DNA from 2 places in the Streptomyces sp. NPDC001980 genome. Region 2 is predicted to be linked to the other one. Evidence: riboswitches for the same ligand, from Rfam matches in the RefSeq annotation. Region 2 holds a riboswitch; the other holds the start of a gene.

Region 1 (5,104 bases), on a different contig from region 2:
CGACGGGCCGATGCCGATCGAGAACAGGTCGAAGACCGAGATGGCCACGGGAACTCCTCCAAAGAGGGTGGGGGCACACGCCTTCGGGTGCCCCCACCAGGGAACTACTTGTTCAGACCGGGGTAAAGCGGGTGCTTCGCCGTCAGTGCCTCGACCCGGGCCTTGAGGGCCGCCGCGTCGTAGGACGGCTTCAGCGTCTCGGCGATCACGTCCGCGACCTCGGCGAAGTCCTCGGCCGTGAAGCCGCGGGTGGCCAGCGCCGGGGTGCCGATCCGCAGACCCGAGGTGACCATCGGCGGCCTCGGGTCGTTCGGGACGGCGTTGCGGTTGACCGTGATGCCGACCTCGTGGAGACGGTCCTCGGCCTGCTGCCCGTCCAGCTCGGACTCGCGCAGGTCCACGAGGATCAGGTGGACGTCCGTACCACCGGACAGGACGTTCACGCCGGCCTCGCGGGCGTCGGCGGCGGTGAGCCGCTCCGCCAGGATGCGCGCACCCTCCACGGTACGACGCTGGCGCTCCTTGAAGTCCTCGCTCGCCGCGACCTTGAAGGAGACCGCCTTCGCCGCGATCACGTGCTCCAGGGGACCGCCCTGGAAGCCCGGGAAGACGGACGAGTTCAGCTTCTTCGCGAAGGCCTGGCGGGCCAGGATGATCCCGCCGCGCGGGCCGCCGAGCGTCTTGTGGGTGGTGGAGGTGACCACGTCCGCGTAGGGGACCGGGTTCGGGTGCAGCCCCGCCGCGACCAGGCCGGCGAAGTGCGCCATGTCGACCCACAGGTACGCCTCGACCTCGTCGGCGATCCGGCGGAACTCCGCGAAGTCCAGCTGCCGCGGGTACGCCGACCAGCCCGCGATGATCACCTTCGGCCGGTGCTCCTTGGCGAGCCGCTCCACCTCGGCCATGTCGACGAGACCGGCGTCGTCGACGTGGTACGCGACCACGTTGAACTGCTTGCCGGAGAAGTTCAGGCGCATGCCGTGGGTCAGGTGGCCGCCGTGGGCGAGGTCCAGGCCCAGGATGGTGTCGCCGGGCTGGGCCAGCGCGAACAGGGCCGCCTGGTTGGCGGAGGCACCGGAGTGCGGCTGCACGTTGGCGTACTCGGCGCCGAACAGCTCCTTCACCCGGTCGATGGCGATCTGCTCGGTGACGTCGACGTGCTCGCAGCCGCCGTAGTAGCGGCGGCCCGGGTAGCCCTCGGCGTACTTGTTGGTGAGGACCGAGCCCTGCGCCTCCATGACCGCGAGCGGAGCGAAGTTCTCCGAGGCGATCATCTCCAGGGTGGACTGCTGGCGCGCCAGCTCGGCGTCGACCGCGGCGGCTACCTCGGGGTCGAGCTCGTGCAGGGGCGTGTTCAGAACGGACATCTGTTTCTACGACTCCTAGGCCGGGGTCTGCGGCGGCTCTCAGCCGGCGGTGAAGGCGGTGTACTCGTCGGCGGCGAGCAGGTCGTCGGGCTCGTCCGTGACCCGCACCTTGAACAGCCAGCCGCCCTCGAAGGGGGCCGAGTTCACCAGGGACGGGTCGTCGACGACGTCCTCGTTGACCGCGGTGATCTCACCGGTGACCGGCGCGTACAGGTCGGACACCGACTTGGTCGACTCCAGCTCACCGCAGGACTCGCCCGCGGTCACCGTGTCGCCGACCGCCGGGAGCTGGACGAAGACGACGTCACCGAGCGCGTTGGCCGCGTGCTCCGTGATGCCGACCGTCGCCACGCCGTCCTCGGCGGCCGTCAGCCACTCGTGCTCCTTGCTGTACCGCAGCTGCTGGGGGTTGCTCATGGCCTGAATTCTCCTGTACGCGGGGGAGTGCTGGTGAATGAGGAACTGCTGGGAACGTGCGTGACCAGCGGCGATGTGCGCCAGGTCACGCCCGGTGGCTGCTGCCGACGCCGGTAGCGGCGATCACTTCTGGCGCTTGTAGAACGGCAGCGGCACGACCTCGTACGGCTCGTGACTGCCCCGGATGTCCACGCCGACGCCCGCCGTGCCCGGCGCCGAGTGCGCCGCGTCGACGTACGCCATGGCGATCGGCCTGCCCAGGGTCGGGGAGGGGGCGCCCGAGGTGACCTCGCCGATCACCTCGCCGCCGGCGACCACCGGGTATCCGGCGCGGGGCACCCGGCGGCCCTCGGCGACCAGGCCGACGAGCACGCGCGGCGGGTTCTGCTCCGCACGGGCGGCGGCCTCGGCGAGCGCCGCGCGTCCCACGAAGTCGCCCTCCTTCTCGAACTTCACCACCCGGCCGAGCCCGGCGTCGAAGGGGGTGAGCGAGGTGGTGAGCTCATGGCCGTACAGCGGCATGCCCGCCTCCAGCCGCAGCGTGTCCCGGCAGGACAGCCCGCACGGCACCAGGCCCACCGCGGAACCCGCCTTGGTCAGCGCCTGCCACAGCTCCACCGCGTGCTCCGGCTTCACGAACAGCTCGAAGCCGTCCTCGCCGGTGTAGCCGGTGCGCGCGATCAGCGCCGGGACGCCGGCGACGGTGCCGGGCAGCCCGGCGTAGTACTTCAGCCCGTCCAGGTCGGCGTCCGTGAGGGAGGCGAGGATGCCCGGGGACTCCGGGCCCTGGACGGCGATCAGCGCGTACGCGTCCCGGTCGTCGCGCACCTCGGCGTCGAACCCGGCGGAGCGGTCCACGAGCGCGTCGAGGACGACCTGGGCGTTCGAGGCGTTGGCGACGACCAGGTACTCGGTCTCGGCCAGCCGGTAGACGATCAGGTCGTCCAGGATGCCGCCGTCGGCGCGGCAGATCATGGTGTAGCGGGCCCGGCCCACGCCGACGGAGGCGATGTTGCCGACCAGGGCGTGGTTCAGCAGGGCGGCGGCCCGGGGGCCGGTCACGGTGATCTCGCCCATGTGGGAGAGGTCGAAGAGCCCGGCCCTGCTCCGTACCGCGACGTGCTCGTCGCGCTCGGAGCCGTAGCGCAGGGGCATGTCCCAGCCGGCGAAGTCGGTCATGGTCGCGCCGAGCGAGCGGTGCAGGGCATCGAGCGCGGTACGGCGGGGTGCGGCGGAATCGGTACTGCTCATCGGTCGGTCGTCTCCCGAAGGTCCCAAGGGCATGACAGGCGAGGGCTGTCCTCCCCATCTGTCATCGGAACCTGAGAGGTTCGCCCTGACCACGAACGTGATCACGGCTTGCACCTTGGGTGGAGCCACTGACACAGCGGCCCGCTTTTCAGATGTGCCTCGCCCGCGCGGTAACGGGGGCCTGAGAGATTCAAGGGAGGGACTTGCTCCTTCGGCGCCCCAGCGAAGACGGCTGGGGACTCTCCCGCGCGGATTCAAGCGGCCGGTATGCAGTTGGCGCGGACATCATTGCACGCCGCCCGGGGCCGTGGCAGGCCGGACGTGCCCCTCCGTTCTGTGACGGGCCTGTGGCAGGACGCGAACGGAACCGCGAGACACCGTGCATTACCTTCTCTTTACGTTAAGTGGGGAGAACCTTTCCTGAATCCCCAGGGAGGACGATCACGGTGACAAGGACCACGGCATACGCGACGACGACGGGCCTCGCCCTGCCCCAGCAGTCGACGGCCCCGGCCCGCGAGCGGTGCGGCGACGGCCCCGCACCGGTCGTCCGCGACCTGCGCGACCGCGCCGGGCACAGCCCGCACGGCCTGCTCTTCGGCCCCCGGGACCTGGTCGTGGTCACCGGGCTGCCCGGCAGCGGCAAGTCCACCCTGATGCACCGCACCGTCCAGGGCATCCGCATCGACTCCCAGGACACCCGCGACCGCTGGGACGCCCGCCTGGCCCGTCTCCTGCCGTACGCCGTCTACCGCCCGCTGGTCCGCCTCGCCCACTACGCCGGGCTGCGCCGGGCCCTTCGCACCGGCGAGGGCGTGGCCGTGCACGACTGCGGGACCCAGGCCTGGGTGCGGGACTGGCTGGCCCGGGAGGCCCGCCGCCGCGGCGGCACCCTGCACCTGCTGCTCCTCGACGTCACGCCGGGCACGGCACTGGACGGCCAGCGCGAGCGCGGCCGGGGCGTCTCCCGGTACGCCTTCCTGCGCCACCGCCGGGCGGCCGGCCGGCTGCTGCGTGCGGCGGAGAAGGGGAAACTGCCCGAGGGCATCGGCTCGGCGGTCCTCCTCGACCGGGACGCGGCGGACGTCCTGCGCCGGATCGCCTTCGCGGGCTGAGATCGCCTTCGCCGAGATCGCTTTCGCGGCCCGAATCGGCTGGTGGGGTGGCTTTGTCGGCGTCACCCGCTAGCCTTTCCAGCCTCAGCAGCGGTTTCCAGCAGGCGGTAGGCAGATGGACTTCCCGGCGGACATTCCCGCGGACTTCCCGGCACAGGCGCACCCCCACCCGCACGGCGGGTGGCCCGGCAACGAACTGGAGGAGGTCCTGTCGGCCTCCCTCGGCGTGCCCGCGGCGGCGGGCCGGCTCATCGAGGTACTGGGCCGGAGTTTCCTGTGGATCCCGCTGCCGGAGGGCGGCGGCCCGCACAGCGGCCCGCTGGACCTGCCCACCACACAGATCGAGGGCCGGGTGTACGTGCCGGTCTTCAGCTCCGAGGAGCAGTTCCGCCTGGTGGCCGGCTCCCACCTGTCGTACACGATCGCCCCGGCGGTCGAGTTCGCCCGCGGCCTGCCCCCGCAGGTCGGCATCGCCGTGAACCCCGGCGGAGTGGTCGGTGTCCCGCTGCCGCCGGAGGCGGTCGCCCAGCTCTGCCGGACCGGCCGCACCGAACTGGACGGCCCCGCCTCCGGCGGCCGGGTCCGCCTCTTCGAACCGGACTGGCAGGACGACCCGATGGACTTCCTGACCGCGGCGTCGGCGGAGTTCGCGGCGATCGGCGTGGTCGCCACGGCCCGCCGTTGCCTCGCCGCGATCGAGACGGCGGACCCGGTGATGTTCGTGGGCGTCGAACTCTCCCAGTGGGAGGGCGACATGCGCGCCCTGCCCCTGGAGGCCCTGGGCAAGGCGCTGGGCCGGGTCCCGGTGCGGTGGCCGGTGAACCTGGTCCTGCTGGACGTGGCGGACGACCCGGTGGCGCACTGGATGCGCGAGAACGTGCGCCCCTTCTATCAGTACGGCCACTAGAAACGCCCTCGGGGCAGCCAACCCAGGGGCGCGGAGACCTGCGCGAA
Region 2 (5,104 bases):
GGACGTACGCCCACGAGATCGGCAGGATCCCCGCCGAGCCCCACGGCGCGGCCGAGATCGGCCCGACGCCCGTCTCCGGCCCGGCGGCCGGCTGCAGCGGGTGGTTCGGCAGGTACGGCGCGAGGTGCGCGCGCACCGCCACGGGACCGACACCGGGACCGCCGCCGCCGTGCGGGATGCAGAAGGTCTTGTGCAGGTTGAGGTGGGAGACGTCGCCGCCGAAGTGCCCCGGCTTGGCGACCCCGACCAGGGCGTTGAGGTTGGCCCCGTCGACGTACACCTGGCCGCCGGCCTCGTGCACCTGCGCGCAGATGTCGGCGACGTGCTCCTCGAACACCCCGTGCGTGGACGGGTAGGTGATCATCAGCACGGCGAGCTCGTCGCGGTGCTGCTCGATCTTCGCCCGCAGGTCCGGGACGTCGATCTCGCCGTCCTCGGCGGTCTTCACGACGACGACCTTCATACCCGCCATCACGGCGCTGGCGGCATTGGTCCCGTGGGCGGACGACGGAATCAGGCACACGGTCCGCTGCGCGTCGCCGTTGGCGCGGTGGTACGCGCGCACGGCGAGCAGCCCGGCGAGTTCGCCCTGCGATCCGGCGTTGGGCTGCAGCGACACCTTGTCGTACCCGGTGACCTCAGCGAGCCGCTCCTCCAGCTCCCGGATGAGGGTCAGGTAGCCCTGCGCCTGCTCGGCGGGCGCGAACGGGTGCAGCTGGCCGAACTCGGGCCAGGTGACCGGTTCCATCTCGGTGGTCGCGTTGAGCTTCATGGTGCAGGAGCCCAGCGGGATCATCCCGCGGTCCAGCGCGTAGTCCCGGTCGGCGAGCCTGCGCAGGTAGCGGAGCATCGCGGTCTCGGAGCGGTGCTGCCGGAAGACGGGGTGGGTCAGGTAGCCGTCGGCGCGCAGCAGCGCCTCGGGCAGCGTGTCCTCGGCGGCGGCGTCCAGCGCCTCGACGTCGCCCTCGACGCCGAAGGCCGTCCAGACGGCGCTCAGCTGGGCGCGGGTGGTGGTCTCGTCGCAGGCCATGGAGACGTGGTCGGCGTCGACGAGACGCAGGTTGACGCCGCCCCGGCGGGCGGCGCCGACGATCTCGGCGGCCTTGCCGGGCACGCGCGCGGTCAGGGTGTCGAAGTAGGCGCCGTGCACGATCTCGACACCGCCGGCCGTGAGTCCCGCGGCGAGGATCGTGGCGTAGCGGTGCGTCCGCCGCGCGATGGCCCTGAGCCCCTCGGGCCCGTGGTAGACGGCGTACATGCCGGCCATCACCGCGAGCAGCACCTGCGCGGTGCAGATGTTGCTGGTGGCCTTCTCCCGCCGGATGTGCTGCTCACGGGTCTGCAGCGCCAGCCGGTACGCCTTGTTCCCGTCCACGTCCACGGAGACGCCCACGAGCCGCCCGGGCAGGCTGCGCGCGAACTTCTCACGGACCGCCATGTAACCGGCGTGCGGCCCGCCGAAGCCCATCGGCACACCGAACCGCTGGGTGGTGCCGACGGCGATGTCGGCCCCGAGCTCACCCGGCGAGGTCAGCAGGGTCAGCGCGAGCAGGTCGGCGGCGACGGTGACGAGCGCGCCGACTTCGTGCGCCTGCTCGACGACGGACTTGATGTCGCGTACGGCACCGGAGGCGCCGGGGTACTGGACGAGCACCCCGTTGATCTCCCGCCCGGCGAGGTCCGCCGGAATGCCGTCGGCGAGGTCGGCGACCACGACCTCCACGCCCGTGGGCTCGGCCCGGGTCTGGATCACGGCGATGGTCTGCGGCAGCGCGTCCGCGTCGACGACGAAGACGCCCTTCTTGTTCTTGCCCATGCGCAACGACAGGGCCATGGCCTCCGCGGCGGCCGTGCCCTCGTCGAGCAGCGAGGCACCGGAGGTGGGCAGCCCGGTGAGGTCGGCGACCACGGTCTGGAAGTTCAGCAGCGCTTCCAGGCGGCCCTGGGAGATCTCCGGCTGGTACGGCGTGTAGGCCGTGTACCAGGCGGGGTTCTCCATCACGTTGCGCAGAATCACGGGCGGCGTGAAGGTCCCGTAGTACCCCAGGCCGATCATCGAGTCGAGCACCTGGTTCCGGTCGGCCAGCGACCGCAGCTCGGCCAGTACCTCGGCCTCGGTCCGGGCGTCCGGCAGCTCCAGGCGGTCGGCGTTCTTGATCACGTCCGGCACGGCGGCGGCGGTCAGCTCGTCGAGCGAGCCGTACCCGACCTGGGCGAGCATCTTGGCCCGAGCCTCGTGGTCGGGGCCGATATGGCGCTGCTCGAAGGGAATACCCTGCTCAAGCTCGGAGAGCGGGATGCGCTGGGCGGTCATTGCGGAGGCCTCCTGGTCTGACGCGACCTTCGAGGGGTACCCCGGCACGGGTACCCCGACGGCCTCCCCCTCTGTCATCTAACCTGAGAGCTTCGCCAGTGGGCCCTTGCGGACCACCGGCTTTCACCGTCGGTGAGAGCGGACACCATCGACGTCCGCCCTGCTTTCCAGAGTGACCTCGTCCGTGCGGTACGTGAGCCTGAGAGATTCCGGGGAGGATTTGCTCCTTCGGCGCCTCCGGTTGCCCGGAGGACTCTCCCGCACGGGGTCAGCAGCCGTTGCCAGGGTACCAGCGAGGGCAACACCGGAGCCTTCGAGTGGCCGCCTCCTTCAATGTGCTCTTTTGTAGTGCTTACGGATGAGTTGCGACCAAGTGGAGGGCCCGTGCAGACCGACATCGATCCGCGCAACCTGATCGGCCGCAAGGCGTTCGACCGCAACGGCACGAAGATCGGCACGATCGACGAGGTGTACCTCGACGACGCGACGGGCGTGCCGGAGTGGGCGGCCATACGCACCGGCCTGTTCTCCCGGGACGCCTTCGTGCCCCTGGAGCCCAGCGAACTGGTCGAGGGCACCCTGCAGGTCCCCTTCGACCGCGCCCTGATCAAAGACGCCCCCGACTTCGGCGTGGGCCGCCACCTCTCCCCGGAACAGGAACTCCAGCTCTACCACCACTACGGCCTGGACACGACCGCCCCGCCCCACGACCACCCGGACCGCGACTTCGGCAAGCTGGCGGGAACGGAGGACGCGGGTGCTTGATGGCCGACGGTGCGTGCGGGCCGGTGGGGGCTGATCGCGCGGTTCCTCCCCCAGCCTTCGGCTGGGGGTACCCCCTCTGGGGGAGGCACCCTGCCAGCGCCGGTAAGCGACATCCCTCGGTCACGCCCCCACCCCGTCCACCGGAACCCCCCGCCCTCCCGGCACCAACGGCAGCGGCTCCGCCGGCTCCAGCTCAGGGTCCTCGACCCGAAACGTCCGCACTCTCCCCGGCTCGACCGACCCCGGCGTCTCGAACCGCACCGTCACCCGCCCCAGCCCACTCCCCTGTACCCACCCGTGCCCGTATTCGGCATGCCGCACATCATGCCCCGCAGGCCACCGCCGCTCGGCAACCACCTGCTCCTCGGCGGCCGGCTCCGCAACGTCCTCCTCCGCGGCGAACTCCGCCGCCCCCTCCCCGGCCGCTGCCTGCGCGAACAGGTCCTCCTGCGTGTAGTCGGCCAGCCCCGACACCCCCACCCCCAGCAACCGCACGCCCCCGGTCGTGTCCACCGAGTCCAGCAACCGCGCGGCCGCCTCCCGTACCACCGCCGGGTCGTCGGTCGGCCCCCTGAGCGTCTCCGACCGGGTCAGGGTCGAGAAGTCGTACCGCCGCACCTTGAGCACGATGGTCCGTCCGGACAGCCCGGCCCCCCGCAGCCGCCGTACACACCGGTCGGCCAGCCGCTGCACCTCCATCCCCACCCGCAGCCGGTCGTGGATGTCCACGTCGTAGGTGTCCTCGACCGACACCGACTTCGTCTCCCGTTCGGCCACCACGGGCCGCTCGTCGTGCGCGAGCGCCATCGCGTACAGCGAGTGGCCGTGGGCCTTGCCGAGCAGCCGTACCAGCTCGTCCTCCCCCGCCTCGGCGATCTCGTCGACCGTGGTGATCCCGGCCCGCCGCAGATGGTCCCCCGTGGCCGGCCCCACCCCCGGCAGGGTCCGCACCGTCATCGGCCCCAGCATCGCCCGCTCCGTACCCGGCTCGATCAGCACCAGCCCGTCGGGCTTGGCCTGCTCGGAGGCGATCTTCGCGAGCATCTTGGCGGCGGCGAGCCCGACCGACCCGGAGAGCCCGGTGACGGCCCGTATGTCTGCGCGGAGCCTCTCCCCCACCAGGCGCGCCGACACGGCGTCCCAGGCCACCTCACCGGCCTCCAGATCCACGAACGCCTCGTCCAGGCTGAGCGGCTCCACCAGCGGGGAGAGCCCGCGCAGCAGCCCCATCACCTGCTCGCTGATCGACCGGTACAGCCCGAAGCGGGGCACCAGATACGCGGCGTTCGGCGCCAGCCGCCGTGCCTGCCCCATCGGCATCGCGGAGTGCACCCCGAACACCCGGGCCTCGTACGACGCGGTGGCCACCACACCGCGGGGTCCCAGCCCGCCCACGACCACGGCCTTCCCGCGCAGGCTCGGCTTGGACGCCTGCTCCACCGAGGCGAAGAAGGCATCCATGTCGAGATGCAGGATCGTGGGCGCGTTTCTCACATCTCCGATGCTGCACCACAGCACTGACAATGCCCCGGCACGAAACCGCGCCGGGGCATCACAGGAGGCCTTCAGACCGCCCGGTTGCGCCGCCGGGCCAGTTCGTCGGCGGGGTTGTGGCCGACGAGCGTCTCGCCGGTGTCGACGCGCTCGCCGTGCAGCTGGGAGAGCGCGTTCTCCACGTCCCGCCACACCACGCCGACCGCGATCCCGAAGATGCCCTGACCGCCCTGGAGCAGGGCGTGCACCTCGTCGGGCGAGGTGCACTCGTAGACCGTGGCACCGTCGCTCATCAGGGTCATGCGCTCCAGGTCGCGGAAACCGCGGTCCCTCAGGTGCTGGACGGCGGAGCGGATGTTCTGGAGGGAGACCCCGGTGTCCAGGAACCGCTTGACGATCTTCAGGACGACGACGTCCCGGAAGCTGTACAGACGCTGGGTGCCCGACCCGTAGGCGGGCCGCACGCTGGGCTCGACCAGGCCGGTGCGGGCCCAGTAGTCGAGCTGCCGGTAAGTGATGCCGGCCGCCGCG

The links. Region 2 has a riboswitch for glycine ahead of gcvP (aminomethyl-transferring glycine dehydrogenase). Riboswitches for the same ligand answer to the same signal wherever they lie in the genome.
Region 1: linked by a shared signal. The riboswitch ahead of gcvT (glycine cleavage system aminomethyltransferase GcvT) and the one ahead of gcvP (aminomethyl-transferring glycine dehydrogenase) in region 2 are both predicted to bind glycine.

Annotation. Positions count from the first base shown of each region.
Region 1 covers NZ_JBEOYD010000007.1:324,719-329,822, reverse strand. The annotation lists gene ABT137_RS14005 (L-serine ammonia-lyase) at 1-48, opposite strand, end outside; gene glyA (serine hydroxymethyltransferase) at 105-1,367, opposite strand; gene gcvH (glycine cleavage system protein GcvH) at 1,407-1,784, opposite strand; gene gcvT (glycine cleavage system aminomethyltransferase GcvT) at 1,908-3,035, opposite strand; glycine riboswitch at 3,084-3,193, opposite strand; glycine riboswitch at 3,194-3,292, opposite strand; gene ABT137_RS13985 (AAA family ATPase) at 3,476-4,150, shown strand; gene ABT137_RS13980 (enhanced serine sensitivity protein SseB) at 4,266-5,057, shown strand.
Region 2 covers NZ_JBEOYD010000043.1:69,077-74,180, forward strand. The annotation lists gene gcvP (aminomethyl-transferring glycine dehydrogenase) at 1-2,314, opposite strand, end outside; glycine riboswitch at 2,492-2,585, opposite strand; gene ABT137_RS41830 (PRC-barrel domain-containing protein) at 2,699-3,079, shown strand; gene ABT137_RS41835 (DNA polymerase IV) at 3,200-4,573, opposite strand; gene ABT137_RS41840 (MerR family transcriptional regulator) at 4,645-5,104, opposite strand, start outside.